Regions from separate parts of the Nocardioides aestuarii genome, predicted to be linked through region 2. Evidence: predicted binding sites of a transcription regulator. Region 2 holds the regulator's gene; each other region holds the start of a gene.

Region 1 (9,650 bases), 2.3 Mb from region 2:
ACCCGGACGGCGAAGCCGCCGGTCCCGCCGCCGATGTCGAGGACGTCCTGACCGGCCGGACGGTCGAGCACGGGCTGGAGCCCGCCCCACACGACCGCGGTACGGGCGGACTGGCGGCGCTCGCTGGGGCGCTCGTTCGGCATGTCCCCAACCCTAGGGGGTCGCTCATCCCGGGCTCCCGGGGCTGCGGTGCCACAGCGTCCTCGACACGTCCTTGGCGGGGACGCCCGCGGGCCTCACGTCGGCGTAGGGCGACATCCGAAAGCCGCTGGAGTGGACCAGCACACGCTGTCGCTCCGGCGGGGCGAACCCCTCCGGCACGGCCGAGATCGCGGCGTGGACGGCATCGAGGCCCTCGCGCTCCCACACGTCGTGGAGGGCGGGGAGGTCCCACGCTCCGGTGGCGCGCACGGAGACCCCCCTCGGGCCGGTACGGCGCAGCTCACCGCGGACCACCAGCAACCAGGAGCCGAACACCGTGGCGGCGTAGGGGCCCTGGGCGTCCTCGAAGAAGGTGGCGTCGACCGGCCCGGTGGCGTCGTCGAGGGTGAGGAAGACGACCCGGCGTCCCGAGCGGACCGGCGGGGTCTGGGTCGCGACCTTGACCCCGGCCACCAGCAGCTCGGCCCGGCTGCGCCGCCGGAGCAGGTCGCGGCTGCGGGTCACTCCGACCTCGTCGAGGAAGGGCGCGTAGCGCTCGACCACGTGGGTCGAGACGTCGAGCCCGAGGATCTCGAGCTCGGCGCGCAGCCGCTCCTCGTCGTCCATCTCGGGCAGGCCGGAGACCTCGCCCTCCCCCGGCGCGTCGCCGAGGTCGAGCGCCAGCTGGACCGACGCCACCGGGTCGGGATCGGGGGTCGCCCTCGACTGGGCACTGGCGCGCGCCCACACCCCGCCGTCGGCCAGCGCGTGTCGCTCCGTCGGTCGCGCGGCGTCGCGGTCGTGCGGGTCGGTGCTGTTGCGGGCGGCCATGTCGCCGACCGGCTCCTGTCGCGCCGGCGTCGCGGACCGGCGCCGTCCGCCGAGTCCTCGACCCCGCGTCGCCCGGTCGAGGGACCGGGCGTGGCGGTCGAGCTCCATCACCTGGAGCAGCAGGTCTCGCCGGGTGGTCGGGACCGGACGGGATCCGGTCCGAGCGTCGCCGATGCCGTAGATCCGGTCGAAGGCTCCGGTGAGCACGAGCCGCTCCACGATCGGCTGCGACACCCGTGCGCGGTGCCAGAAGTCGGTGAGGGAGGCGTAGGGGCGGGCGGCCAGGATCCGGTCGGCCTCGGCCGCGCTCATGCCCTTGACCTCGTCGAGGGCGAGCCGGATGCCGTAGCCGAGCGGGCTGTCGACCCGCTCGACGAGGTAGTGGCGGCCGCTGCGGTCGACGTCGAGGCCGAGCACCTGGATGCCGCACTGGCGCGCGTCGTCGAGGATCAGCCGTTTGGGGTACATGCCGGGGTCGTGGGTCAGGACGCCGGCGAGGAAGTGGGCCGGCCAGTGGGTCTTGAGCCAGGCCGACTGGAACGTCGGCAGCGCGAACGCCGCGGCGTGGGCCTTGCAGAAGCCGAAGCTGGCGAACGCGGCCAGGACCTCCCAGACCCGCTGGACCACGGGGAGCGGGTAGCCCCGTCCGAGCGCACGAGGGAGGAACCAGGCCTTGGTCTCGGCCATCCCCTCGACGTCGCCGAGCGCCCGGCGCTTCTCGTCGGCCTCGGCGTAGGTGACCCCGGCGAAGCAGGCGATCATCTCGATCACCTGCTCGTGGAAGACGACCACTCCGTGGGTGCCGCGCAGGATCGGCGCCAGGTCGGGGTGGAGGTAGGCGACGTCCTTCCACCCCTGCTTGACCTCGAGGTAGGGGGTGATCATGTCGCTCTTGACCGGGCCGGGCCGGAAGAGGGAGATGTCGGTGATGATGTCGCCGAAGCCGTCGAGGCCGGACTTGCCGACCAGCTCGCGCTGGCCGGGCGACTCGATCTGGAAGATGCCGAGGGTGCGGGCACTCGAGATCAAGGCGTAGGTCTCGGGGTCGTCGTGGGGGACCTGGGCCTCGTCGTCGAGGTCGACCTGCGCGCCGTCGACCCGGGCGATCTCGGCGACCGCATGGGCCATCGCGGACTGCATGCGGATCCCGAGCACGTCGAGCTTGAGGAGGCCGAGGTCCTCCACGTCGTCCTTGTCGAACTGGCTCATCGGGAAGCCTGCGAACGAGGCCTCGACCGGGGTGCGGTCGAGCAGCGTCGCGTCGGAGAGCAGCACACCGCAGGGGTGCATCGCGACGTGGCGCGGCAGCCCGTCGAGCCGCTCGACGAGGTCGAAGAACAGCTCGAGGCGAGCATCGGTGAGGCCGCTCGCTGCGAGCTCGGGGAGGTCGCGCAGCGCCAGCCGGGCATCGCGGGCCCGGATGTGGGGGAACGCCTTGGCGATCGCATCGGTCTCGCCGGGCGGCATCCCGAGCGCGCCACCGACGTCACGGACCGCGTGGCGGACGCGGTAGGTGTCCATCATGGAGACGCAGACGCAGCGCTCGCCGCCGTAGCGGTCGAGGATCGCCTCGTAGACCTCGAGCCGGCGCGCGGACTCGACGTCGAGGTCGACGTCGGGCAGCGAGTGGCGCAACGGCGACAGGAAGCGCTCCATGAGGAGGTCGTGGCGGATCGGGTCGATCCCGGAGATCCCGACCAGGTAGTTCACCAGGCTGCCGGCACCGGATCCACGGGCAGCGCACCTCACCCCGAGCGTCCTGACCAGGTCGGTGATGTCGGCAACCGTGAGGAAGTAGGACGCGTAGCCGAGGGTCCGGATCGTCTCGAGCTCGTCGTCGAGCCGCTTCCAGATCCGCTGGCGCGGTGCCGCGCCGTAGCGCCGTCCGATGCCGGCCTCGCACCGCTCGCGCAGCAGCGCGTCGGCCACTCCCTCCCCGCTCCCGTCGCGGCCGCCGGAGGCGACCTCGAGCTCGGGCAGGTGGACCACGCCGAGACCGAGGTCGGCGCGCGGGTCGAGCGCGCACCGGTCGGCGACCGCGCGGGTCGCGGCCAGCAGCCGGCGCGCCTCGCGGTCGGACTCCCCCACCCCGGCGAGGCGGCACACCTCCTCGGCGACGTCCGCCATCTGCTTGCCGGACTTGAGGAAGCCCTCGGCGTTGCGGCGATCGAGGTGGCGGCGGTCGAGGGCGACCAGCCGACGGGCCGCGTCGAGGACGTCGACGGTGGGCGCGTCGCGCCGGTCGGCGTAGCGCACGGCGTTGGTGAGGACTGCTCCGAGCCCGGCCTGTTCGGCCAGCCCCAGGGTGCGGGCGGCGTGGACGGAGGTGCCGGGGCCCCAGTCACCGCCGCTGCCGGGCAGCCGGTGGCTGACCACCTCGAGCAGCAGGTTGTCGGTCGGCACGAGCTCGCGCCACGGGGCGAGGGCGGCGAGTGCGAGGTCGTCGCGACGGCGGGTGAGGGCAGCACCGACGGCCGAGTCGGGGCCGAGCAGCACCACCACGTCACCCCCGGCGAGGTGGGGCGCCAGCAGGTCGAGGGTGGCGAGCGGCCGGCCACGCTCACCCGCGAGGTGGGTCGCGGACAGCAGCCGGCAGATCGCGGCCCAGCCGGCCGATCCCCCACCCGGGCCGCCCGCGTGGGCCAGCAGCCGGACCCGGGGGTGACCGCCCCGGGCCGTGGGCAGGTCGCGGTGGGACCCACCGCGCACGGGAGTGCGCGGCGGGGTGGTCCTCGCGACGCCGGGTGGCTCCGCCAGGGCGAGGTCCACGCCCAGCACCGGCCGAACCCCCGCCTGGTGGCAGGCGCGGGCGAACTTGACCGCGCCGTAGGTGCCGTCGCGGTCGGTGAGGGCGAGGGTGTCCATCTCCTGCTCGACCGCCCGCTCCACCAGCAGATGCGGGTGGGAGGCGCCGTAGCGCAGGGAGTAGCCGGAGGCGACGTGGAGGTGGACGAAGGGGTCAGGCACCGCTGGCGACCGGGAGGTGGTGGTCGAGCGCAGCGTGGGGCACCAGCCCCAGCGCCTGCTCGACCAGCGCGAGGAACCGGTCGGCGTCGCGCACCAGGTCGTCGGCCTCGCGCTCGGTCACCGCGCGGGTCGACCCCGCCTCGGCGGCGGCGCGCTTCGCCGCACCGGCGGCGAAGAACCGCGCCCATTCCTCCAGCTCGGGCGCGACCTCGGCCAGCAGCACCCAGGCGTTGCGCTGGGGCCGTCGCCGCCCGGCGGTCGGACGGGCCCGGGCGGCGAGGAGCGCCGCGGCGGCCCGCAGCGCCGCCACGTGGGCGCACGCGTAGCGAGTCGGCACGTCCGGGGCGGTGATCGCCTCCTGGAGCGACTCGGCGGCCCGCCCGAGATAGGAGTGGGTGGTCGCGGGCAGCAGCGTCGGACCGGCGTGGTGAGCAGTCATGGCGGCCACTCCCCTCAGTCGACGCAGCCGACGAGCTGCCAGCGGCCGTCGCCCCAGCTGAAGGACAGGTCGAAGATCCCGGCGCCGGGACCGTCCCCGGCGGCGAGGCCCCGTCCGGCTTCCACCCGCCAGAGCTCGCGCTCGACGAGGAGGTCGGTGGCGAGCCCGCCCGTCGGCTGCGGCTCCTGCGCGACCGCTCCGGCCGGCACGTCCGAACCGATCACGGCCCGCACGCCGGCGGCCTGCCACCACGGACCGGTCTCGACCCAGTGGGCCAGCACGGACCGGACCTTCCACAGCCGGCCACGCCACAGGAACTGCTCGGGCCCCTCGCCGTGGTGGCCAGGCCCCTCCACCCAGCCGCGCCGTACCTCCACGGGGTCGTCGTACAGCCTCATCCCAGCCTCCTCGCGCCTCGTCGACCCCGCCGACCCCGGACACGTGGACCCGGCGGGGCGGGGGTCGAGGTCGCCCCGCCGGGGATCGTTCGAACGCGTGTTCGAACAATCCCAAGGTACACCCGTCCCCCGACAGGCCGTCAAGGAATCGGCGGCAGCCCGTCCCGCAGGGAGCTCACGCGGGCTGCTGGTGCTCCTCAGCGAGCTCCGCGGCACGGACCCACTCGCCGCAGTCGCGCTGGAGGACCAGCCACACCAGCACCAGGTCGAGCACCACGGCGACCGCGCCCAGCACCACGAACGGCGTGGGCGGCGAGGCCTGCGCGACGACGTAGGCCGCGAAGAGCATCGCGACGGCGAGGGCGAGCAGCGACCAGCGGGCCCAGCGGTGCCCGGCACGGAACATCGCCCCGATCACCCACGCCAGGCACGCGTAGACGATGAAGGAGACCACGGCGACGGGGACGAACGCAGGGATCGAGATGGAGCTCTGCTCGAGCGCCTCCAGCCCACCCTGGTCGTAGTAGGCCTGGGCGGCCGGGTTGGACTCGATCCACGAGATCAGCAGGTCGTCGCGCAGCACCACCGCCAGCACCGCGCTCATGGTGCCGATCGCCACCAGCGCCCACTGCACGCGCAACGCGTTGCTCACCGCCGCCGGTCGTTGCCGTCCCGTCACTCCTCGCTCCTCATCCGTCTCTCGAGCCGAGTCTCGTAGGCTCGCCCAGTATGACGAGCGAGCACGCCGGGATCACCCGCTTCCGGGAGGAGCACGCCCGCCTCGGTGGCACCGGGGAGGTGGTGGTCCTGCCCGCGTCGGTCCACACCGCTGCCCTGGCCGCGGAGGCCCTGGGCTGCGAGGTGGGTGCGATCGCCAACAGCCTGGTCTTCACGTCGGACCAGGGGGACCACGGTAGCCCCCACGCCAGCCCGGTCCTCGTCCTGACCTCGGGGGCGCACCGGGTCGACGTCACGGCGACCGCCGAGCGGATCGGGGTCGGCCGGCTCGGCCGGGCCGACGCCGAGTTCGTACGCCGCCACACCGGTCAGGTCATCGGAGGCGTCTCCCCCATCGCCCACCCGGCGCCGGTGCCGACCTACCTCGACACCTGGCTGCGGCGCCACGACGTCATCTGGGCCGCCGCCGGCCACCCGGCCGCCGTCTTCTCCACGTCCGTCGACGAGCTGCTGGCCATGACCGGCGCGACCGAGATCGACGTCGACTAGTGGAGTCGCTCGCGCTCGCCTTCTCCAGCGGCTGGGCCAGCGGCGTCAACGCCTACCTCGTCGTGCTGGTGCTCGGCATCGCCGACCGTGTCGGTGACCTGTCACAGGTCCCGGACGCCCTCGGCCGCTGGGACGTGCTGGCGGTCGCGGGCTTCCTCTACGCGATGGAGTTCGTCGCCGACAAGATCCCCTACATCGACTCCACGTGGCACGCGATCTCGACCGCCATCCGCCCCACGGCCGGTGCCGTGATCGGGGTGCTGCTCGCGGGCGACGCGTCCTCCCTGGAGCAGGCCGTGCTCGGCGTCGTCGGCGGCGGCACGGCGCTGCTGTCCCACACGGTCAAGGCCGGCAGCCGGCTCGCCATCAACTCCTCCCCCGAGCCCGTCTCCAACGTCCTCGCGAGCCTGACCGAGGACGTCGCCGTGCTCGCGGTCGTCTGGTTCGCGATCGAGCACCCGCGCGCCGCCGCCGGCATCGCGGGGGTGCTGCTCGCCGGCGGGCTGGTCGTGCTCTACCTCGTGGCGCGACTGATCCGGCGCGGCTGGCGCCGCTGGCGTCGTACGCCGGCACCCGCCTGACCCGGTTGCCCACCGGATAGGTTCTGCGCCATGCGCGTGGTCGTCGTCGGTGGTGGGCTCGGCGGGGCGGCCGCGGCGGCCCGGCTCGCCAAGCTCGGCCACGCCGTCACCCTCGTCGAGCGCGGCGACGCCCTCGGCGGGGCCCTGACGTTCGAGGAGGCCGACGGCTTCGCGTGGGACCGAGGCGCCCACTCGACGCTGCTGCCCGCCGTGCTGCGCGACCTGTTCCGCAAGTCCGGTCGGCCGCTCGAGAAGGAGCTCGACCTCGAGCCGGTCGAGGTGATCCGCCGCCACCGGTTCGCCGACGGCAGCGAGGTCCGACTGCCGGGCGGGTCGCGCGCGGCCCAGGTCGCGGCGTTCGACGAGCTCGGCCCGGGGCGCGGACAGGCCTGGGCCGACCACGTGGCGTCCTACGCGGACACCTGGGAGCTGCTGCGCCGCGACTACGTCGAGGTCCCGACCGACCCGCGGCCGCGGGAGGTCACCCGAGCGCTCGAGGACCGCGAGACGCTCCACAAGCGGCTGCGTCGCGACTTCCGCGACGAGCGGCTCCGGCTCGTCGCCGGCCACCGGTTCGTGGCGGAGGGCCACGACCTGCGCAACGTCCCGTCCTGGCTCGGCCTCCACTCCTACCTCGAGCAGCGCTTCGGCGCGTGGACCGTGCCCGGCGGCTTCGCCGCCCTCACCGACGCGCTCGCCCGACGGCTCACGACCCGCCGGGTGGAGGTCGTCACCGGGACGACCGTCGTCGACCTCGTCGTGCGCGACGGCCGATGCGTGGGCGTCGTCACCTCGGCCGGCATCGTCGACGCGGATGCCGTGGTCTGTGCTGTCGACCCGCGCCTGCTGCCGACGCTCGCGCCCCACGTCGCCCGCACGATGCCGGCGATCCCGCCGGTCGTGACGCACCTCGGCCTCGTCGGGCCGGTCCCCGACGTCGGCCACGAGCTGGTGCTGCACGGAGATCCGGTGGTGGTCGTGCGCGCGGGCGGACGGGCGCCGGAGGGCCACACGGCGTGGACCCTGCACGCGCGCGGGCAGGTCTCGGAGGACCTCCTCACGGCCCTCGCCCGCCACCACGTCGACGTGCGGGACAGGGTCGTCGCCCGGGTCGACCGCTCGCCCCGCGCGCAGGTCGAGGGCGGCGGCTCCTCGATGGGCGTGCTGTGGCAGGGCCGCGGCACCGTGCGCCAGCGGCTCGGCCCGCGCACCCCCGTCCCGAACGTGTACGCCGCCGGCGCCCACGCCGCGCCTGGTGGCGGCGTCCCGTTCGTCGGCCTCTCCGCCGCGCTGGTCGCGCAGGTCGTCGGCCCCGCGGAGCGCTAGGTCGCTGCCGGGTCAGACCCGGATGTTGAGCTGCTCGAAGATCTCGAGCGTCGCCCGGGAGCGGTTGAGCGTGTAGAAGTGCAGGCCCGGGGCGCCGCCGTCGAGCAGCTCCTCGCAGAGCTCGGTGGCCAGCGCGATGCCCTCGGCGCGCATCCGTGCGGGGTCGCCGTCGTGGGCGCTGATCCGCCGCACGACGTGGTCGGGCACGTCGGCGCCGATCAGCTCCGACTGCCGGCTGATCGCGGCGAGGTTGAGGATCGGCATGATCCCCGGCAGCACCGGGATGTCCACTCCCTTGGCCCGTACCCGCTCGACGAGGGCGACGTAGTCGGCGGCGGTGAAGAACATCTGGGTGACCGCGAACTCCGCGCCCGCCCGCGCCTTGGCGACGAGCACGTCGGCGTCGTGGTCGAGCGACGGGGACGTGGGGTGGCGGTCGGGGAAGGCGGCCACGCCGATCCGGAAGTCGCGGGCCGCGGCGAGCGCGACGAGCTCGGAGGCGTACTCGAGGCCGCCCGGAGTCGCGGTCCACTCCGCGCGCGGCCCGCCCTCGGGGTCGCCGCGCAGCGCCATCACGTGGCGCACCCCGCCGGCGGCGTACTCCGCGAGGATCGCGTCGAGCTCCTCGCGGGTGTGGCCGACGCAGGTCAGGTGGGCGACCGGCAGCAGGTCGGTCTCCCGCGCGATGCGCGAGGTCAGCCGCACGGTGGTGTCGCGGCTGGAGCCGCCGGCGCCGTAGGTCACCGAGACGAAGGTCGGGCGGTAGGGCTCGAGCGCGCTGATGGCGTTCCACAGCTGCTCCTCGCCGGCCTCGTCGGCGGGCGGGAAGAACTCGAAGGAGAAGGAGCGGCCGCCCTCGGCGATGAGCTCGGCCATGCTGCGGCCCCGGTCGGTGGTCACACGATCGATCGTACGTAGGATCGCCGCGTGACCTGGGACGGGACCGCCTTCCGGACGAGCATCCAGGAGGTGCTCGACGAGTTCCTCGACGAGATGGGGGCCCGGCTGGAGCCGCTCGGCCCCGATGCCGCCCGGCTGCTCGCCGAGGCCCGCGCGAGCGTGAGCGGCGGCAAGCGGTTCCGGGCCGCGTTCTGCTACTGGGGGTTCCGCAGCGTCGCCCCGGCGCCGTACGACGAGCGCCCGCTGCTGCGGGCGTGCGCGGCCCTCGAGCTGCTCCACGCGAGCGCGCTGGTCCACGACGACCTGATGGACGCCTCCGACACCCGACGCGGCCGTCCCGCCACCCACCGGGGGTTCGAGGCGGAGCACCGGGGCGACGGGTGGCGCGGCGACCCCGAGCAGTACGGCGCCGCGGCCGCCATCCTGCTCGGCGACCTGCTGCTCAGCTGGTCCGAGGAGCTGCTGCGCCGCTGCGGACTGCCGATCGAGCGGGTCGCGGCCGCGATGGGCGTCTTCGACCTCTGCCGCACGGAGGTCATCGCCGGCCAGTTCCTGGACGTGTCGGTCCAGGCCCGCGGGCGCGCCGACGTCGACGCCGCGATGACGGTGCTGCGCTACAAGTCCGCGAAGTACTCCATCGAGCGACCCCTCCACATCGGGGCCGCGCTCGCCGGCGCCACGGGCGACGACCTCGCCGCCCTCACGGCCTACGGCCTCCCGCTGGGCGAGGCGTTCCAGCTGCGCGACGACCTGCTCGGCGTCTTCGGCGACGCCGCGACGACGGGCAAGCCGGCGGGCGACGACCTGGTCGAGGGCAAGCGCACGGTGCTGGTCGCCCTC
Region 2 (9,650 bases):
AGGCGCGGTAGACGCTGGCGAAGCGGAGGTAGGCGACCTGGTCGAGCTGGCGGAGCGGGCCGAGGATCGCCATGCCGACCTCGTGGGCCGGGATCTCGGCGCCGCCGCTCTGCCGCAGCGCGTCCTCGACCGCCTGGCCCAGGCACGCGAGGTCGTCCTCGGAGACCGGGCGGCCCTTGCAGGCCTTCCGGACGCCGGCGACGGCCTTCTCGCGGGTGAACGGCTCGGTCGCGCCCGACCGCTTCAGCACGGTCAGCTGCATCAGCTCCACGGTGGTGAAGCGCTTGCCGCAGGTCTCCGAGGCGCAGGTACGCCGCCGCCGGATCGCGCTGCCGTCGTCGGCGACGCGCGAGTCGACGACCCGGGTGTCTGCGTGACGGCAGTAGGGACACTGCATGCTGGATCGCCTCCTTTCGGGCGCGCCGACATCGCCCTGCGAACGGGCGGCTCGGCCTGTGGATCAGACGGGGTTTGCTGTGGATGGATCGCGCTGTGCTGTGGGTGACACACCCGGCTCTTGTGAACTAGATGTGGAGAACCACAACGGTGTAACTACTAGATGTAGTGGTAACCGTACGTCGCGGACCGACGGGGTGCAAGCGGAACGGGGACAGTTTCCGAAGTTGTCTCGACCGGTTTTCAAAACCGCAGGTCAGGCCCCCTTTGTGGGTTCGGAGGACGGCGTGTCGGGGGCTGGCACAATGGCCCTCGTGGCGAGTCGGGGCAAGCGCGCGGGGGCGAAGAAGAGGGCGCGCTTCCGCCCGAGCGTGCTGCTGCTGGCGATCGGCATCACGGCTGGCGTCGTGGCCTGGGGCTACCTCGTCAAGGCCGCCATCGACTTCGGCGTCCAGGCCCGGTCGGGCACCTCCGACGCGTGGCTCTTCCTCGGTCTCGCCTCGGCCGGGGCGGTCGCGTGTCTCTTCATCGGGCTGATGCTCATCGCGCGGCTGCTGCGGACCCTGGGGATCACCTCGGAGCGCACCCCGTCGTCTCCTGACGAGCCGGACGCTCCCCCGCGGATCCCCGGCGGGCGGCGCGCGGCCCGCTGAACGGGGTCCGGAGGTCTCGACACTCGCCCTCGCCTAGCGGCTCGGACGGCTCGACCACCTAGGCGCGGCGGGCGGCTCGACCACCTAGGCCCGGCGGGCGGCTCGACCACCTGGGCCGGACGCCGCTGCGCCTCGGACCGAGGCCAGCGTGTGGCTCGATCCGAGGCGCAGTCTTCCCCGGCCCTCCGCACGGTCCGGGGTCGAGTCGGAACCGGGCGGAGGAAGTTATTCAGTTGTGGGGTTACTCGACGGGGACGCGGAGCTTCTGCCCTGCGTAGACCATCGAGGACTCGAGGTGGTTGAGCTGCTGGATCCGCTCGACCGTGGCGTTGACGTCGCCGGTCGAGACGCGGGCGGCGAGGTCGTAGAGGGTGTCGCCGGGCTCGACCTGGACGGTGAGCGTCGCGTCGCGACCGGGCTCCTCGCTCGCCACCGAGCCGGAGCCCCAGAGCACGCCGAGCGCCAGCACCAGCAGCAGGCCCGTCATGAAGACGACCAGCCGGCCGCGCCGGGTCAGTCGCAGGGACGGGGTGTAGGAAACGCTGGGGGTGATGGCCATGGTGCTCATCGGGACCTCCTGGGGAAGTGGCGGTCAGCCTGTCGGTCGGTGTTCGAATCAGACCCTGACGGAAGCCACTGACAACCTCGGGTTTCGATCAGAGGTTCGATCGAACACATGTACGAAGTTAGAGCAGGTGTTCGAACAAATCAAGCATGTGTTCGAACGGAGTGTCGGACGTGCGGGTCGGGGTCCTCGACACCGCCGAGACGCCCGTAGAACGGGCCGTTGAAGGCCACGTCGCGGAAGATCGTGCCGCAGATGGCGGAGTAGCCGGCCTCGCGGCAGCCCGAGACGACGTGCTCCAGCAGCCAGCGGCCGACCCCCTGCCCGGCGACGGCGGGATCAGTGGAGACCTGGTCGAGCGCGACGAGGTCCGGGGTCAGCTCGGTCAGCCGTGCAAGGCCGACGACACGTCCGTCGAGATCAGCGGCGCCCTTGGCGGCCGGCATCCTTGGCGATCGCCTTCTTACCCTTCGCCTCGACCAGCTTCATCGCGTGGCGGGAGACCGAGGGGGCGAGGGCGGAGAGGCGCACCACTCCCCCGCGCGATCGCGGGACGCTGAGGACGACGCGGTTCGTGCCGAGCAGGCCGACCGCCTCCTGCGCGACCTCCGCCGGCTCGAGCACGCGGGAGCCGGAGTGGGCGAGGCGGGAGCCGAGGGAGTCGTGGGTGTGGCCCTCGTGGAGCATCGCCGTCTGCACCACGTCCGGGCAGACCGCGTGGACGCGCACCGACGGCGGGGTCTCGAGCTCGACCGAGCCGGTCAGCGACACCACACCGGCCTTCGTGGCGGCGTAGGCCCCGTAGCCAGGGATCGGGCCGAGGCCGGCGAGCGAGGCGGTGTTGACGATGTCGCCGCCCCGGGGGCCGAACGCGTCGAGCGCGGCCCGCATCCCCCACATCACGCCGAGCAGGTTGACCTCGACGAGCCGGCGGACCTGGTCGTCCGGCATCTCCGCGAGCCGGCCGTCGTCGCCGACGCCGGCGTTGTTGAACCAGGCGGTCAGCGGTGCGTGGTGGAGGGCGGCCTCGGCGGCGGCACGGTGGTCGGCGGGGTTGCGGACGTCGTGGGTCAGCCCCTCGTCGGCGCCGATCTCGGCGGCCGTGTCGGCCGCGGCCGCGCCGTCGATGTCGGTCAGCACGACGTGGTGGCCACGGGCCACCAGCAGCTCCGCGATCGCCCGGCCGATGCCGCGCGCCCCCCCGGTCACGACGACGCTCGACCCAGCACCGGAACCGCTCAAGGAGGCCATGGCGCCGGAGTCAACCACGCACTAGCGTCCAAGGGTGAGCGACCCCCGCGTGGCGCCGGTCGAGGAGAACCTCCTCTCGTTCTTCCGCGCGGCCCAGCAGTGCCCACCGATGACACCGCTCCCGGACACCGACGTCCTCGCCGCAGTCTCCGACATCCCCTTCCCGCTCTTCAACGCCGTCCTCGGCGCCTCGTTCTCCCCCGGGACGGCCGGAGACCGCACGGCCGGCCTCGTGGCGGCGTACGTCGAGCGAGGACTGCCGTGGCTGTGGTGGACCACGCCGTCCCACACCTCGCCCGAGCTCGAGGCGGCGCTCGCCGCCGCCGGGATGGGCCGCGGCGACACCCCCGGGATGCACCGGCGGCTCGACGGTCCGGTCGAGGCTGCCGTCCCCGCGGCCCTCGACCTCACCCTGGTCGACGTCGCCGTCGAGCCCGATCCCTGGATCGGCACCATGCTCAGGGGCTTCGACATGCCGCCCGACCTCGCCGGACCGATGACCCAGGTCCTCGGCGGGGTGCCCGCCGGCCAGCTGGTCAACATCCTGGCGCGGATGGGCGGCGAGCCGGTGGCGGTCGGCAGCGGCTGGATCGACGACGGCACCATCGGGCTCTACAACATCGCCACGGTCGAGTCGGCACGCGGCCGCGGGATCGGGTACGCCGTGACGGGGGCGCTCCTGCAGGCCGGGCACGAACGGGGAGCGCGGCAGGCGATCCTCCACGCGACCGACCTGGGACGGCCGGTCTACGAACGGCTCGGGTTCGAGGCGGTCTGCCTCGTGCCGCAGTGGGTCTGGCTCCCCTCGGACCCCGGCCAGGGGTAGCGACACGCCGTTCGAACAGGTGTTTGATCCGGGGGGCGTGGTGGTGGCACCCTGAGCGCATGCCGCAGAAGAAGAGCTCCGGTCGTGAGGGTGTCACCGAGCTGCCCGACGGCCCGCCCGACACCACCGGGCTGACCGCGCGCCAGCAGAAGGTGCTCGCGACGATCAAGGACGCGATGGAGAAGCGCGGCTACCCGCCCAGCATGCGGGAGATCGGCGAGGCCGTGGGGCTGACCAGCTCCAGCAGCGTCGCCCACCAGCTCAAGACTCTGGAGGAGAAGGGCTTCCTCAAGCGCGACCCGAAGCGGCCGCGGGCGCTCGAGGTCTTCCTGCCCGAGGTCATGGCGGCGCGCCGCTCGATCGGTGGCGCCGAGGAGCACGACCTCGACGAGACCGGCGTCGGTGACGCGCGGCCCGCGGCGTCGTACGTCCCGGTGGTCGGCCGGATCGCGGCCGGCGGCCCGATCCTGGCCGAGGAGCGGGTCGAGGACGTCTTCCCGCTGCCGCGCCAGCTCGTCGGCGACGGCCAGCTCTTCCTGCTCGAGGTCCGCGGCGACTCGATGGTCGACGCGGCGATCTGCGACGGCGACTACGTCGTGATCCGCCAGCAGCCGACGGCCGAGAACGGCGAGATCGTCGCGGCGATGATCGACGGCGAGGCGACGGTCAAGACGTTCCAGAAGAAGACCGGCCAGGTCTGGCTGCTCCCCCACAACGCGGCCTACGAGCCGATCGACGGCACCCACGCCACGATCCTCGGCAAGGTCACGGCGGTCCTGCGGAGGATGTGACCGTCGCGTTCCGTTCACGCGGCGTTCGCTAACCCGGGGCCGGGTGGGTCGTTGACCTGTCCGTGAGCCACCTCGTCCCCCGCCGTACCGTCCTGGCGACCGGAGCGGTCAGCGCTGTCGCGCTGCCGGTCCTCGGCCAGGGCTCCGCGCGCGCCGCCGACGACGGCGTCTTCGCCCACGGCGTCGCCTCGGGCGACCCCCTGCCCCACCGGGTCCTGCTGTGGACCCGGGTCACCCCCACGCCCGCCTCGACACCCGGCTCGGGGCAGGGTCCGACGGTGCGGGTCCACTGGGAGGTCGCACGGGACGCCGGCTTCACCCGCGTCGTACGCCGCGGGCACGTCTCGACCGGCGCCAGTCGCGACCACACGGTCAAGGTCGACGTCGACGGCCTCGACCCGGCGACCTGGTACCACTACCGCTTCACCTACGGCGGCACGACCAGCCGCACCGGCCGCACCCGGACGGCGCCCGCCCGGCGCGCCACCCCCGACAACCTCCGCTTCGGGGTCGTCTCCTGCGCCAACCTGCAGGCGGGCTGGTTCTCGGCCTACCGCCACCTCGCGGCCCGCGACGACCTCCACGCGGTCCTCCACCTCGGCGACTACCTCTACGAGTACGGGCCGGGCGAGTACGGCTACGGCCCGTCCAACGAGGACATCCGGCCCCACGAGCCGGCGAAGGAGATGGTCGCCCTCGGCGACTACCGCCAGCGCCACGCGCAGTACAAGGCCGATCCCGACCTGCAGGAGCTGCACGCGCGCTATCCCTTCATCGCGACGTGGGACGACCACGAGGTCACCAACGACCAGTGGAAGGCCGGAGCGGAGAACCACCAGCCCGACACCGAGGGCGACTACCGGCGGCGCCGCGCCCGCGCCCACCGTGCGTACGACGAGTGGATGCCCGTGCGGATGAGCGGCACCGCCGACCTGCGTGACGGCACCCGCCTCTTCCGGCGGCTGCGCTTCGGCGCGCTCGCCGAGATCTCGATGCTCGACCTGCGGACCTACCGCGACGAGCAGGCCGACCAGACCGGGGTCAGCGACCCCGAGCGCTCCATCACCGGCGCGAAGCAGCTCGACTGGCTGCGCGACTCGTTGATGCGGCGCGGGCCGCAGTGGAACCTGGTCGGCAACCCGGTCATGATCGCGCCGGTGGACTTCGGGACGCTCCCCGACGAGCTCACCGGGGCGGTCAACGACGTGACCGGGCTCCTTCCCGAGGACGGGGTCGCCTACAACGCCGACCAGTGGGACGGCTACACCGCCGACCGCAACCGGGTCCTGCGCCATCTCCTCAACCACTCCGTGGAGGACGTCGTGTTCGTGACCGGCGACATCCACTCCGGGTGGGCCTGCGAGCTGCCGAAGGACGCCTCGGACTACCTCTACGAGAACCCCGCCCGCGTGACCGCCGGCGTCGAGTTCGTGTGCAGCTCGGTCACCTCCAACAACCTCAAGGACATCACCGGCGACCCGACCGGCGTCACCAGCACCGCGGTCGAGGAGGGGATCAAGGCCAACAACCGACACATCCGCTACCTCAACTTCGACGACCACGGCTACTCCGTCCTCGACCTCACCCCCGAGCGCGCGCAGATGGACTGGTTCGTGATCAGCGACCGGGCCGACCGGGACGCCACCGTCCGGTGGGACGCCTCGTGGGTGACCAGGTCAGGGACGAGCCGGGTCGAGCCGGCCGACGCCCCGGTGGGAGGTGCGCGATGAACGCCGCGCTGAACGTCGGTCGCCGTACCTTCCTCGCCGGCGGTGCCGGTGCCGTCTTCTCGACCGTCCTGCTCCCCGGCGGGGTCGCCGCCGCGGCGCAGGGCCGCAAGCGCGCGTACGTCGTCGTGGTCGACGGCTGCAAGCCCGACGAGATCACGCCGACCCTCACCCCCACCCTGGCCGCGCTGCGGGCCGGCGGGCTCGACCACCCGCAGGCCCACTCGATGCCGGTGATGGAGACGATCCCCAACCACGTGATGATGATGACCGGCGTGCGGCCCGACCGCAGCGGTGTGCCGGCCAACGTGATCTTCGACCGCGCGCTCGGCGAGACCCGCACGCTCGACCAGCCCTCCGACCTCCACGCGCAGACCGTCATCCAGCGGCTCGACAGGGCTGGCTTCACGACCGGGACGGTGCTGAGCAAGGAATACCTCTACGGCATCTTCGGCGAGCGGGCGACCTACCGCTGGGAGCCGGCGCCGGTCATCCCCGTCAGCGGCCACGCCCCCGACGTCGCGACCATGGACGCGACGCTCTCGATGGTCGAGGAGCACGACCCCAACCTGGTCTTCGTCAACCTCGGCGACGTCGACCGGGTCGGCCACAGCGACTTCACCGGGGCGCTCGACGCCCGGATCGCCCGCCACGCGGCGCTCGCCGACACCGACGTCCAGGTCTCGCGGCTCGTCGACCGGCTGAAGTCGACCGGCGCGTGGGAGCACAGCCTGGTCGTCGTCCTCGCCGACCACTCGATGGACTGGTCGCCGCCGAACGGCACCGTCAGCGTCGGCGCGGCCCTCGAGGCCGACCCGATGCTGGCGGGGAGGGTCGCGATCGCCGAGAACGGCGGCGTCGAGCTGCTCTACTGGCTCGGGCCGGCGCGGCAGCGGGACGAGGCGGTGGCACGGATGCGGGACGCCGCGCGCTCGGTCGACGGCGTCCTCCACGCCCACCCGCGGACCAAGCGGTTCCTGCGGCTCGGACCGGAAGCCGGTGACGTGGTGCTCTACTGCGAGCAGGGCCGACGGTTCAGCGAGGACCCGGTCTCCAACCCGATCCCGGGCAACCACGGCCACCCCGCGACGATCCCGATCCCGTTCTTCCTGACCGGCGGTCACCCGCGGGTCCCGCGCCGCCACTCGTCGTCGCTGCAGGCCCGGACGGTCGACGTCGCACCGACGCTCTCGTCGTTCTTCGGGGTCGGCGGACCCCGGGGTGGGTACGACGGGACGAATCGGCTGCCGTAGGGGCTGCGCGTTAGCGTGCGCCCCATGCGTCTCGGACCCGTCAGCCTCCTGGTCGCCCTCGCGCTCGCCCTGCCCACCGCCGGACCGGCGAGCGCCGCTCCGGGCGGCGCGCCGCGCGACCCCGCGCTGGTGCAGGCCGAGGCCGCGCTGACGTCTCCGGCCGCGAGCGGGACCACGCCCGCGCCCGACGCCACCACCGCGCTGCTCGAGCTGGGGCGCGCCTACCCCCGCCTCAGCCCGGCCGAGCAGCGGGCGGCCGACCGCCTGCTCGCCCGGCCCACCGACAAGGCGAACGACCCAGAGGACGACGGCTACACCGTCGACGAGGAGACGCCGCTGTGCGGCGCCACCGTCTGCGTCCACTACGTCGCCACGACCAGCGACGCCGCGTCCCCGGCGTACGCCCAGCAGGCGCTCGACCTCGCCGAGCAGGTCAACGACACCTACACCGCAGCCGGCTACGACCGGCCGGCGGGAGACGGCGCCCTGGGCGGCGAGCAGGACAAGGTCGACCTCTACCTCGCCGACGTCGGCAGCAAGCGGCTCTACGGCTACTGCACCTCCGACCAGCCGGGCGGTTTCAGCGTCCGCACGCGGTGGGCCTACTGCGTCGTCGACAACGACATGGCCGCGCGGCAGTTCCCGCAGCACTCCCCGCTGGAGAACCTGCAGGTCACCCTCGCCCACGAGTACTTCCACGCCGTCCAGTTCGGCTACGACTACTGGGAGGACCTGTGGGTGATGGAGGCGACCGCGACCTGGGCCGAGGAGCAGGTCTTCGACGACGTCGACGACAACCGGCAATACCTCCGCTCCGGGCAGGTCGGTCGGCCCGAGCTCCCGCTCGACCACTTCGGGCAGAGTGCGCAATACGGCAACTGGGCCTTCTTCCAGTTCCTCTCCGAGCGGTGGTCGGGCACCACCGGCACGATGCCGACGATCGTCCTCGACCTGTGGGAGCGCCTCGGCGCCCGCCCCGGTGACCCGGACGCGTCCTCCGTCGCCGGCATCCGGCACGTGCTGGCCGACCGCGGCCGCGGCTTCCGTTCGGTCTACGGCCGGTTCGTCGGTGCACTGCGCTATCCCGAGCAGCGGTTCTCCGAGGGCGACGCGGCGGACTACCGGCCCGCACGGCCGGTCCGCTCCCGCACCCTCTCCCGCGAGCGGCGTACGACGCCCCGCTGGACGCGCCGCGTCGACCACCTCGCCAGCCAGACCGTCCGGATCCGTCCCGACCGGTCGCTGCGCAGCCACCACTTCACGCTGCGGCTGCGGCTCGAACAGCCGCGTGACGCGAAGCCGATGGCGCGGGTTCTGATCCATCGGCGCAACGGCGCCGTCAGCTCGACGATCGTCCGGCCGCGCGTGACGCGACCGAAGGCGCGGATCCCCTTCAACCGCTCCGTGAAGTACGTCGAGGTCGTGATGGCCAACACCAGCAGCGCGCTCGACAACCGGCCCTTTCTCGTCCGCGGCCGTCTCGTCCACGACTGACCGACCGAGAACCGGTGCGCCCCCGGAGCAGCCGGGTTAGATTTCCTCGTCTCTGTCGCCCGACTCGGGGGAACCCACCCATGCGCGCACGTCTCGCGGCCGCCCTGCTGGCCGCACTCCTCACCGTCCCGCTGCTGGGGGTGACCAGCGCCTCCGCGGCGCCGCGTGACCTCACCGGCCCCGAGCTGCCCGGACCCACGGCCGTCACCGCCGGCGACCGGGCCACAGCCGCCCTCGACCGGGCCCAGCGGCTCCTCACCGAGAAGTCATCCGCTGCCGCGCGTCGGCAGGCAGAGAAGGGTGCCGACGCCACGCTGGCGCTCCGCAACCTCGTCCGCGCCTACGACGACCTGTCGGCCAGCGACCGGGAGGCTGCCGACCGGCTGCTGGCCCGCCCCACCGACGGCGGGGCCGACCCCGACGGGAACGGCTACACCACGACCGAGGCGACGCCCCGCTGCGGCGACGTCGTCTGCATCCACTACGTCCCGACGACGTCCGACGCGCCGAACATGACGGACACCTCGCCCGCCAACGGGGTCCCCGACTCGGTCGAGCAGGCGCTCGCCCTCGCCGAGGGGGTCAACAGCACCTACACCGCGGCCGGCTACCGCCGACCCGACCCCGACGGCTCGCTGGGCGGTTCCTCCGGCAAGGTCGACATCTACCTCGCCAACCTCGGCGACCAGGGCCT
Region 3 (9,650 bases), 1.0 Mb from region 2:
CGTGTGCTCGTCCAGGGACGTGCCGACGACGCGGAGCTCGCGCAGGAGTCCGGTCTTGAAGAGGTGGAGGAGTCCGGGCAGCAGCTTGCGCCGGCTGAGGTCACCGGTGGCGCCGAACAGGACAACGGTCGTGGGTCGCTCGGAGGACACGCCTCCACAGTAGGGCGTCACGCGCTGGGCTTCACGTGCGGAGCGGAACGGATCCGCGGGCGTGGAGGCGTCGGTGGTGGTGGCCGCAGAGGGGGATCATGTCGGCGAGGTCGGTGTGTCCGCCGTTGGCCCAGGGTCTGCGGTGGTGGAGCTCGCACCAGGCGTAGGGGATGTCGCAGCCGTCGGCGGCGCAGGTGGAGTGTGTGGTGGCGCCGGCGACTCGTTGGGCTTGGCTGAAGAGTCGTTTCTCGCGGCCGAGGTCGAGCGGCTGGCTGTGACCGTCGAGGACGGCGGGGACGAGGCCGGCGTTGCAGGCGAGGCGGCGGGCGTGGGCGGCGGAGACGAGGTCGCCGGTGTCGAGGCCGGCGGCCTTGAGCTGGTCGCGGAGGGTGTCGAGGTCGAGGGTGATGACGATGGTGGCGGCGACCTTGCCGTGGAGGTGGTCGGTGGGGAGGTGCTCGAGGACCTGGGCGAAGGCCTGGCCGCGAGCCTGGGCCCAGTCGGTCCGCTGGCCGTTCTCAGCGGCCGCGCGGGTCCGGCGGGGTGCGGTCATCGCGTCGAGGACCTTCTTGAGGACCATCGCGGCGAGGGTCGGGACGGTGAAGTGGCCGGTGGTGGTGCCGTCACCGTTGTCGTGGAGGGTGAGCCTGGTCTTGGCCCAGGCTGCTTCTTCCTCGTCCTGGACCTGGGTGTTCTCCTCCGCGTCGACCGTGTCCCGGTCGGGTTCGACGGCCTCGATGGCGCGGCGGGCGACCTTGCGGAGCTGGTCGGGGGTGAGCGTGCGGGCTTTGCGCACCAGCGAGGCCTCGACGGTGGAGCGCTGGTCGTCGTCCAGCCGCGAGGGCAGGCGGCGCATCGCGGTCGCGATCGCTGCGGCGTGGGCGGCGGAGATGTCGCCGGTGCTGAGGGCGTCGGCGGTGTCGGTCAGCGGGCCGTCGAGGTCGTCGGCGAGGCGGGAGTCGCGGGAGGCCGGTGCGGACCCGGACCTGGTCTGCTGGGAGAGCCAGTCGCCGGTGGAGCGGGCGCCGGACTGTGTCGGGACGTCGGCCTTGGCGGCAGCGGCGACGAGGCGGAGCTTGAGTGATTCCAGGCGGCGCACGGCCCGGTCGACGTCAGTGAGGACGCCGGCGTACTCGCCGGGATCGAGGTCGACCGGTCCGACGGAGTCGAGCATCTCGTGGACGGCCGTGACCACGACGCCGGGGTGGCCCGGGTCGGGGTGGAGGTCCAGGAGTGCTGACATGCCCTCAGGTTAGTCGAACACATGTTCGAAAACCAGTGATGATTCAGTGGTGTTTGCGCAGCTCAGCAACGGTTTCGGTGGTCGATGCGCCGAGTGGTCAGAAGCGGCAAGAGTGCCGCGGTCAGTCCCTCGAGAAGCTGTCCGTCAAGTCGCTGAAGGTGCCGGTTCCCAGAGCCGGCCACAGCAGCACCGGCACCACGACCACGACGAGTCCGAAGATCAAGAGGCCCCACCACGGTCGCCCCTTCCCGACGTGGAGCACGCCTCCGCCCAGCACGGCCGCGGGCACCACGAACGGAAGCGTCTGAGGCAGTTGCCACCAGGCCCACGCCACGGCGGCGCCGTAGAAGATGAGTCCCGCAAGTCGGACGCCCACCGCGCGGGCCACGGAACGGCTCCGTCGTGTGCCTGAGGAGTGGCGGACGACGTCGGCCATCGGGAGGGGGCAGGGCCGACAGCCGGACGAACCAGCGGCGACCGACCCCCCGCACAGCGGACAGGTCAGCTCGGCACCACGGCGGCTGCTCTCGATCGGCACCGCCACAGGCTAGGCAGCGACCGCCGTCGCCGCAGGCGAATCCCGATGACTTCGTCACCGGAGGGTGGTCCACTCCCCACATGGCGACCGTCGACGACGTCCGGGCCCTCGGGAGCGAGCTGGAGCGCTCCTACGAGGTCTTCGTGCGCGGGCGCCTGAAGTTCCGGGTGGGCCAGATCGTCTACGTCGCCTTCGACCTCGAGGAGACGGTGATGGGGTTCGCGTTCCCCAGGGAGGAGCGCGAGGCACTGGTCGGCGGGGCGCCGGAGACGTTCGAGATGCCGGGGGAGTCCGACCTGCGCTTCAACTGGGTCCACGCCCGCTTGGCGGCGCTCGACCCGGGCGAGGCGCGCGAGCTGGTCGTCGATGCGTGGCGGATGGTGGTGCCGCAGAAGGTCTGGCGCGCCTACGACAGTGCCCACCCGGACGGGCCGGGCTAGGCCGACTGCCAGTCCGTCAGCAGCTCCGCCCACCGGCCGTCGGCCGGCCGCCGCGGCCCGCCGGCCACGTGGTCGCCGAGGTCCTGGAGGTGCAGCTCGTTGCCGGCGCCGTACGCCGCGAGCAGGTCGAGCGGCAGGCCGCGCTCCTCGAGCACGAGCAGCGTGCGGTCGCCGTCGGCGGTGAGGGTCACCTCGATCTCGCCCTCGTCGGACGTCTCGTCGTCGACCGTCGAGACCAGGAGGCGGCGGGGTGCGTCGCACGCCTCGACCCGGCCGGTGCCGCTCCACTCCGAGGCGTAGAAGCGGGCGGTGAACGCGCCGCCGACCGTGAGGTCGCCGGACACCTCGCCGAGCCAGCGGCCCAGACGTGCGGGGTCGGTGATCGCCTCCCACAGGTCGGCGGGGTCGGTGTCGTAGTGCTCCTCGAGGCGTACGGCGCCACGTGCGTCGCCCGGGACCTTGGTGCGGTTCATGTGTCGCTCCTTCGGGCCCGCTTGCCGCGGGCGACCTCGGTGTGGAGGGCGTCGAGGCGCTGCCGCCAGACCCCCTGGTGGTGGGCGAGCCAGGCCTCGACCTCGCCGAGCGGTTCGGGACGCAGGTCGTAGATGCGCCGTTGCGCGTCCTGCCGGACCTCGACCAGGCCCGCCTCTCGCAGCACCCGCAGGTGGCGGGAGACGCCCGGTCGGGCGATCGGCAGCAGCGCGGCGAGCTCGCCGGCGGTGGCCGGACCGGAGGCGAGGGCCTCCAACAAGGTGCGGCGGCCCTCGTCGGCGAGGGCGTGCAGTGCTGCGTCCATGGAGTTTAGGTAACTAGTTAGTTACGTACCCGTCAAGGTACGCACCAAGCCCATGTCAACCGCCCGACCCATCCACTCCGTCTTCATGGCATGGACACCTTGCAGGACGACCTCGAGCGGGCCGTGCCCCACGTCGACGCCGGGCCGGACGGGCTCGAGGAGCTCCTCACTGCCGGTCGTCGCGCCGTACGCCGCCGGAGGACTGGTCGTGGCGACCCTCGCAGTGGGCGCGACCGGCATGCTCCCCGCGGACGACCGTCGGGAGGCGGGCGACCCGGCGGTTGCATCCGCGCCGAACGCCCCTCAGTCCGCGGCGCCGGAGGTGGAAGGGCCCCACGTGCGGTTGACCCTGTCCGACGTGCTCGAGGTCCGGACGACGTGCGGACGGCGCGGCGATGCCGAGCGCGTCGACGAGGTGCGTGGCGACGGCTGGGCCGCGGTCGAGTTCGCGTGTGGCGGCACCACGGTCCGGGTGTTGCGCACCTCCGGCGGCGGGCTGGTCGAGCGCCTCGAACGGGGCGACGGGAGCACACTGGAGCAGTGGGGAGAGGCGAGAGTCGGCTGCGGCCGGTGAGCCGCGACGCCGAGTTCACCGACTTCGTCACGGCCCGCCGCTCCCACCTGTTGCGGATCGCCCTGGCGCTCACCGGAGACCGCCACCGGGCGGAGGACCTGCTCCAGACCGCGCTCGTGAAGCTGTACGTCGCGTGGTCGCGCGCCCGCAACCCCGAGGCCTACGTCCGTACGACGATGGTGCGCGCCAACGTCGACGAGTCCCGCCGGCCGTGGCGCCGCGAGACCAGCACCGACGCCCTGCCGGAGGCGGCGACCAGCGACCCGGAGCCCGGGGACGGTGGGCTGTTCGCCGCGCTGCAGGCGCTTCCGCCCATGCAGCGCAAGGTGATCGTGCTGCGCCACTGGCTCGACCTGTCCGTCGCGAGGACCGCCGAGGAGCTCGGCATCTCCGAGGGCGCGGTGAAGACCCACAGCCACCGCGCCGTCGCCGCGCTCCGCGGGAGCCGGTCGCTCAGCGACGTCAGCGACTGAGCTCGGCGTCGATGAGGTCGTCGAGCACGCCGACCACCGGCCACGCCCCCTCGCTGCTGTTGCCCAGCACGGTCACGGTCGTCGCGCTGTCGACCAGGTGGGTCGACCGGAAGGAGGCGCCGGCGTCGTAGCCCTCGAGGATCACCGCGTGGCCGGTCGCGTGGAGCCAGAAGCCGAGGCCGTAGCGCTTCCGCTCCTGGGGTACGTCGTGGCGCGGCGTGGTCATCAGGTCGACGCTCGCAGGGGAGACGATCCGCCCGTCGAGGACGGCGCGCCAGAACAGGTCCACGTCGTCGGCGGTCGTGAAGACGCCGCCGTCGCCGTTGCCGAGGATCGGCAGGTGGAGGGTGTTGGTGAGGTCGCCCTCGTCGTGGACGTAGGCCGTCGCGGCGTCGCCGGGCAGGGCGTTGAGCGGCAGGAAGTCGGTGCGGTCCATCCCCGCGGGCGACAGCACGAGGCGGCGTACGACGTCGTGGTAGACCTCGCCGGTCGCCCGCTCGAGCAGCAGCGCCAGGACCATGAAGCTGCCGTTGCAGTAGGAGAACCGCGCCCCGGGCTCGAACTTCTGCGGATAGCCCTCGAGGGCGGGCAGGAAGGCCTCGGTCGAGGTGAGCGTGTGGACCGGCATCGGCAGGACGTGGGCGGCGGGCTCCCAGTCGCCCTCCTCGTCGAGGTAGTCGCCGATCCCCGAGGTGTGGTCGAGGAGCTGCTCGACGGTGACGTGGTCGTCGATCAGCGGCAGGTCGTCGCCGAGCAGCGTGCGGACCGGCTGGTCGAGCGCGAGCGTGCCGTCCTCGACGAGGCGCATGACCGCCAGCGCCGTGAACCCCTTGCCGCCGCTGGCGACGGCGATCCGGGTGTCGACGGTCATCGGGACGCCGTAGCCGCGGTGCCGCCACCCCTCGACGCGCTCGAAGGTGCGCTGCCCCGCGACGTGCACGGTCGCGACCCCGGTGAACGAGCTCCTCGTCACCGCGTCGTCGAGCGCACCCTCCGGGACCTCCATCCCTCGATGCTAGGAGCCGGAGACCCCGGCGAGCACCCTGATTAACGCCAGCTTCTCGTGGCTCTCGCTGCCGGGCACGGCGGTGTAGACGAGCAGCGCGTGCGACTGCTCGGGGTCGTGCAGCACCTGGCAGTGGAGCTCGAGCAGCCCCACCTCGGGGTGGACGTAGCGCTTGAGCTCGCGCGGCTGGATGCCGACCTCGTGGCGCTCCCACACCTCCCGGAACTCCTCGCTCTCCTCGAGCAGCAGGTCGGCGTACGCCGCCGCCCGCGAGCCCGGACCGCGCTGCGTGGCCACTCCGCGCAGGCCGGAGGCATACATCCGGGAGTAGAACTCGTGGTCCTCGGCCGGGTGGAGGTCGCGAGCCCCGGGCTGGGCGAACCAGCGGTAGCCGATGCTCCGCATCGCCCCGTCGTACGCCGTGTTGTCGCCGACGAGCGCGGCGCCGAGCGGTGTCTGGCGCAGCGTCTCGCCGAGCTCGGTGACGATCTCGGCGGGGGTGTCGCCGAGGCGGTCGAAGATCCGCAGCATGCCCGGTCCGACGTGGTCGCTGCCCGGGCCGCGGGCGGGTGGTGCGAGGCCGGCGAGCCGGAAGACGTGGTCGCGCTCGGCGACGGTGAGGTGGAGGCCCTGGGCGATCGAGGCGACCATCTGCTCGGAGGGGTGGGGCCCCTTCTCGCGCTCGAGGCGGGAGTAGTAGTCGGTCGACATGTGGCACAGCGCCGCGACCTCCTCGCGCCGCAGCCCCGTCGTACGCCGCCGCTGGCCGCGCGGCAGGCCGACGTCCTCGGGCTGCAGCGCCGACCGACGCGTGCGCAGGAAGTCGGCCAGCCCGGCGCGGTCGATCCTCGGAGCGGTCATGGCGCCATCGTGCCCGGCCTCGGACGGGGGAGCCACGGATCGTCAGGCCGTGGTTGGAGTTCGAGAGCCGAGGCAGCCTCGATGGCATGCCCCGGACACATGACCTCGACCTCCCCGACCTCAGCGGCCGCCGCGCCGTCGTGACCGGTGCCAGCGACGGCATCGGCCTGCGGATCGCGTCCCATCTCGCCGGCGCCGGCGCCGAAGTGGTGATGCCGGTGCGGAACGCCGACAAGGGCCGCGCCGCCGCCACGCAGATCCGCGACCGACACCCCGACGCCGACCTGGTCCTCGCCGACCTCGACCTGTCGTCGCTCGAGTCGGTCGCCGACCTGGGGGAGAAGCTTCGGGCCGACGGCGCGCCGATCCACCTGCTGGTCAACAACGCCGGCGTCATGACACCGCCCGAGCGCCGTACGACGGCGGACGGCTTCGAGCTCCAGCTCGGCACCAACCACCTCGGTCACGTCGCCCTGACCGCCCACCTGCTGCCGCTGCTGCGCGAGGGTCGCGCGCGGGTCGTCTCGCAGACCAGCGTCGCCGCCCGCAGCGGCTCGATCCACTGGGACGACCTCCAGTGGGAGCGGTCGTACGACGCCATGAGGTCCTACCGGCAGTCCAAGATCGCCTGCGGACTCTTCGGGCTCGAGCTCGCGCGTCGCAGCGAGGCCGCCGGGTGGGGGATCACGAGCGTGCTGTCCCACCCGGGCGTCGCGCCCACCAGCCTGCTCGCCGCCCGCCCCGAGATGGGTCGCGACGGCGACACTCGCGAGGTGCGGATGATCCGCTGGCTCTCCCGCCACGGCCTGCTCGTCGGCACCCCCGAGACCGCCGCCCTCCCCGCCGTCCTCGCGGCGACGACGTCGAACCCGGCCGACTTCTACGGCCCGCAGGGCCTCGGCAACGCCGGCGGCCCGCCCGGACCGCAGAAGCTCTGGAAGCCGCTGCAGGACACCGAGACCGCCTCCCGGCTCTGGTCGGTCTCGGAGGAGCTGACCGGGGTCTCCTTCGGCTGACCGCACATCGGTCAGGAATCGAGAAGGCGCCACCGCCGACCGGGGCTAGCGTCGTCCCCATGACCAAGACAGACGGATTCTCCGAGGCCGAGCGGGCCGCGATGAAGGAGCGCGCGGCCGAGCTGAAGGCCAGCGGCAAGAAGGGCGCGAAGAAGGCCGACGAGGCTCAGGCGTGCCTCGACAAGATCGCCGAGATGGGCGACAGCGACCGCCAGATCGCCGAGCGCTTCCACGCGATCGTGACCAAGCACGCGCCGATGCTTGACCCGAAGACCTGGTACGGCATGCCGGCGTACGCGCTCGACGGCAAGGTCGTGACGTTCCTCAAGCCGGCCGAGAAGTTCGGATCGCGCTACGTCACCGTCGGCTTCGAGGACCCCGCCACGCTCGACGAGGGCAACGTGTGGGCGACCTCCTACGCGGTCACGAAGCTGACCAAGGCCGACGAGAAGACCCTGGCCGATCTGGTGAAGAAGGCCGTCGGCGGCTAGAACTCTCCCCATGGCCACGGGGGAGATCACGAGCTGGAACGACGACCGCGGCTTCGGCTTCATCACGCCGACCGGCGGCGGACCGCGGACCTTCGTCCACATCACCGCCTTCCCCGGCGGTGGCCGCCCGCGGGTCGGCCTGAAGGTCTCGTACGCCGAGTCACGCGACGAGCGCGGCCGCCCGAACGCCTCGGCCGTGCAGTACGTCGGCCGCGCACCGCGGCCCCGACGGCGGGGCGTCAGGCCGGCGGTCGCCGTGGCCGCGGTCTTCCTGCTCCTCGTTGTCGGCCTGGCGCTGACCGGCAGGGTCTGGACCTGGCTGCCGCTCGCCTACCTCGTCCCGAGCCTGATCTCGCTGCTGCTCTACCGCACCGACAAGCGCGCGGCGGAGACCGGCCAGCAGCGCGTCATGGAGATGGTGCTGCACCTCTGGGACGCGGTCGGCGGCTGGCCCGGCGCCCTCGTCGCCCGCCACCTCTACCGCCACAAGACGACCAAGCAGCCCTTCGTCACGATCTTCTGGCTCACCGTCGGCGTGAACTGCCTGGTGCTCGCCTGGCTCGCCGCCGGTATGCCGACTCGCCTCGTCTGAGCTTCCTCGATCCGCCGCGTCTGACCTTCGCCGTGGCGGACGGCAGCACGTGGCCGTGGCCGACTCGTGCCGTGACGTCGTCCGCACAGCCCGCACTACGGCTCGATCAGGATTCAAAGTCACCCGTGGTCTTCGGGGTTGGTGGCGTCGATCGCCACGGCTCGCGCACGTGCGCGAGCCACACCTTCTCGGGATCGAGCGCACGGATGAGCCGCTGTCCCTCGGTCAGCGGCTCGTCCAGCTCTCCGAACCACACTGCGGTATCACCGCAGATCACATCTGGTCGTCCCCCTGTCTCCACCACGACGACCTGTGAACCGGGCGTGTGACCCGGCGCTGGGACGAGCCGAATACCGGGAAGCAGCTCGAGCTCTCCGTCGATCGCCACGTATCTCAGGTCGGGCGCGTCGGCCCACTCGCGAATCGTGTAGCCCTCCTCGCGACGAGCGTCGTCGAGCTCGCGGCGCTGGACGTAGATCGGCCGTCCCGCGAAGAGATGATTGCCGCCGCAATGGTCGGCGTGCAGGTGGGTGTTGACAACGATGTCGATGCCGGCGACGTCGAAGTCCTGCTCACTCAGTGGATAGAGGCGCGGCTCGAAGGCGGCTACGACCGCGGGGTGCAGCTCCGTCATGCCGGTGTCGACCAGGACCCGACCATCCGGATGGTCGATGACGTGCACGCACACGGGCATCACCTCGCCCTCGACGTGCAGGTCGGCGACGACGATCGGCGTCACGGTGATGGCCGCCTCGGCGTCCATCGGTCTCGGGCTCTTCATGCGTCCTCCTCGGGCCTTGGGGTACGCCGGCACGGCCGCGCGGTCCCGGGCAGTGGTCATGGTTGCGGGCGTCGGAGTGTGGTCCCCGGTCAGCTGATAGGTGTCGACCTGTGGCCCCGCGCGAACTCATCGGAGCCAGGTTCGACGGGCGGGATGCTGCATGCTCGCCACTTCGAGAGCGATCACGTTGATTCAAGCCCGCACGCGGACCTGTGTCGTGACGCCGCAAGGTGGCCATGTCCTACCGCCGCGTTTGAGGAACGACCGGAGTCCGAAGGACTCCGCGCTCCCAAGACGCCTACGGCCGCAGCGCCTCGAGCATGTGGTCGAGCTCCTCGAGGGGGCGACCTGGGGGCAGGACGAGGGTGGGGAGCTGCGCGCCGGCGGCGTACCACCGGTCGAGAGCCTCGCCGGCTGCGTCACCGTCGCCGTGGAGGGTCAGCTCGTCGAGCAGTGCTCGCGCTGACTCGGGGACGTCGAAGGTGCGGCCGGTGGGGTTGGCCGTGGTGACGGCCTCGACCGCGTCGGCGTGCCCGAGGCGTTCGAGCGTCTGGCGGTAGAGCGGGCCCATGCTCGTCAGGTAGAACGCCACCCACCACGACGCCATCTCGAGGGCCCGGTCCGGGTCGCTGGCGACCGCGGCGGGGATGCAGGGTGCGACCAGCGGCAGACCGCGCGGTACCGCGGCC

The links. Region 2 encodes LexA, which represses DNA repair genes until DNA is damaged. Its sites were predicted from a motif close to TCGAACANNTGTTCGA; they were not measured.
Region 1: a site for LexA is predicted at 4,866-4,881, ahead of ABD091_RS01680 (DUF6504 family protein). Genes of this name have one in related genera too.
Region 3: a site for LexA is predicted at 1,407-1,422, ahead of ABD091_RS08145 (HNH endonuclease signature motif containing protein). Genes of this name have one in related genera too.

The regions. Positions count from the first base shown of each region.
Region 1 covers NZ_BAAAJT010000002.1:326,586-336,235, forward strand. The annotation lists gene ABD091_RS01665 (methyltransferase) at 1-143, opposite strand, end outside; gene ABD091_RS01670 (DNA polymerase III subunit alpha) at 166-3,939, opposite strand; gene ABD091_RS01675 (SAV_6107 family HEPN domain-containing protein) at 3,932-4,378, opposite strand; gene ABD091_RS01680 (DUF6504 family protein) at 4,393-4,776, opposite strand; gene ABD091_RS01685 (hypothetical protein) at 4,952-5,455, opposite strand; gene ABD091_RS01690 (YbaK/EbsC family protein) at 5,506-6,003, shown strand; gene ABD091_RS01695 (DUF4126 domain-containing protein) at 6,003-6,584, shown strand; gene ABD091_RS01700 (phytoene desaturase family protein) at 6,615-7,910, shown strand; gene metF (methylenetetrahydrofolate reductase [NAD(P)H]) at 7,923-8,810, opposite strand; gene ABD091_RS01710 (polyprenyl synthetase family protein) at 8,838-9,650, shown strand, end outside.
Region 2 covers NZ_BAAAJT010000002.1:2,627,387-2,637,036, reverse strand. The annotation lists gene nrdR (transcriptional regulator NrdR) at 1-397, opposite strand, end outside; gene ABD091_RS13365 (hypothetical protein) at 711-1,049, shown strand; gene ABD091_RS13360 (LysM peptidoglycan-binding domain-containing protein) at 1,291-1,617, opposite strand; gene ABD091_RS13355 (GNAT family N-acetyltransferase) at 1,758-2,060, opposite strand; gene ABD091_RS13350 (SDR family NAD(P)-dependent oxidoreductase) at 2,035-2,865, opposite strand; gene ABD091_RS13345 (GNAT family N-acetyltransferase) at 2,900-3,691, shown strand; gene lexA (transcriptional repressor LexA) at 3,751-4,482, shown strand; gene ABD091_RS13335 (alkaline phosphatase D family protein) at 4,545-6,212, shown strand; gene ABD091_RS13330 (alkaline phosphatase family protein) at 6,209-7,462, shown strand; gene ABD091_RS13325 (MXAN_6640 family putative metalloprotease) at 7,487-8,956, shown strand; gene ABD091_RS13320 (MXAN_6640 family putative metalloprotease) at 9,037-9,650, shown strand, end outside.
Region 3 covers NZ_BAAAJT010000002.1:1,585,676-1,595,325, reverse strand. The annotation lists gene zwf (glucose-6-phosphate dehydrogenase) at 1-150, opposite strand, end outside; gene ABD091_RS08145 (HNH endonuclease signature motif containing protein) at 182-1,393, opposite strand; gene ABD091_RS08140 (hypothetical protein) at 1,515-1,781, opposite strand; gene ABD091_RS08135 (MmcQ/YjbR family DNA-binding protein) at 2,012-2,371, shown strand; gene ABD091_RS08130 (SRPBCC family protein) at 2,368-2,844, opposite strand; gene ABD091_RS08125 (ArsR/SmtB family transcription factor) at 2,841-3,167, opposite strand; gene ABD091_RS08120 (hypothetical protein) at 3,376-3,741, shown strand; gene ABD091_RS08115 (SigE family RNA polymerase sigma factor) at 3,738-4,214, shown strand; gene ABD091_RS08110 (serine hydrolase domain-containing protein) at 4,204-5,220, opposite strand; gene ABD091_RS08105 (helix-turn-helix transcriptional regulator) at 5,230-6,081, opposite strand; gene ABD091_RS08100 (SDR family oxidoreductase) at 6,168-7,097, shown strand; gene ABD091_RS08095 (iron chaperone) at 7,157-7,588, shown strand; gene ABD091_RS08090 (DUF1294 domain-containing protein) at 7,599-8,180, shown strand; gene ABD091_RS08085 (MBL fold metallo-hydrolase) at 8,287-8,961, opposite strand; gene ABD091_RS08080 (LLM class flavin-dependent oxidoreductase) at 9,260-9,650, opposite strand, start outside.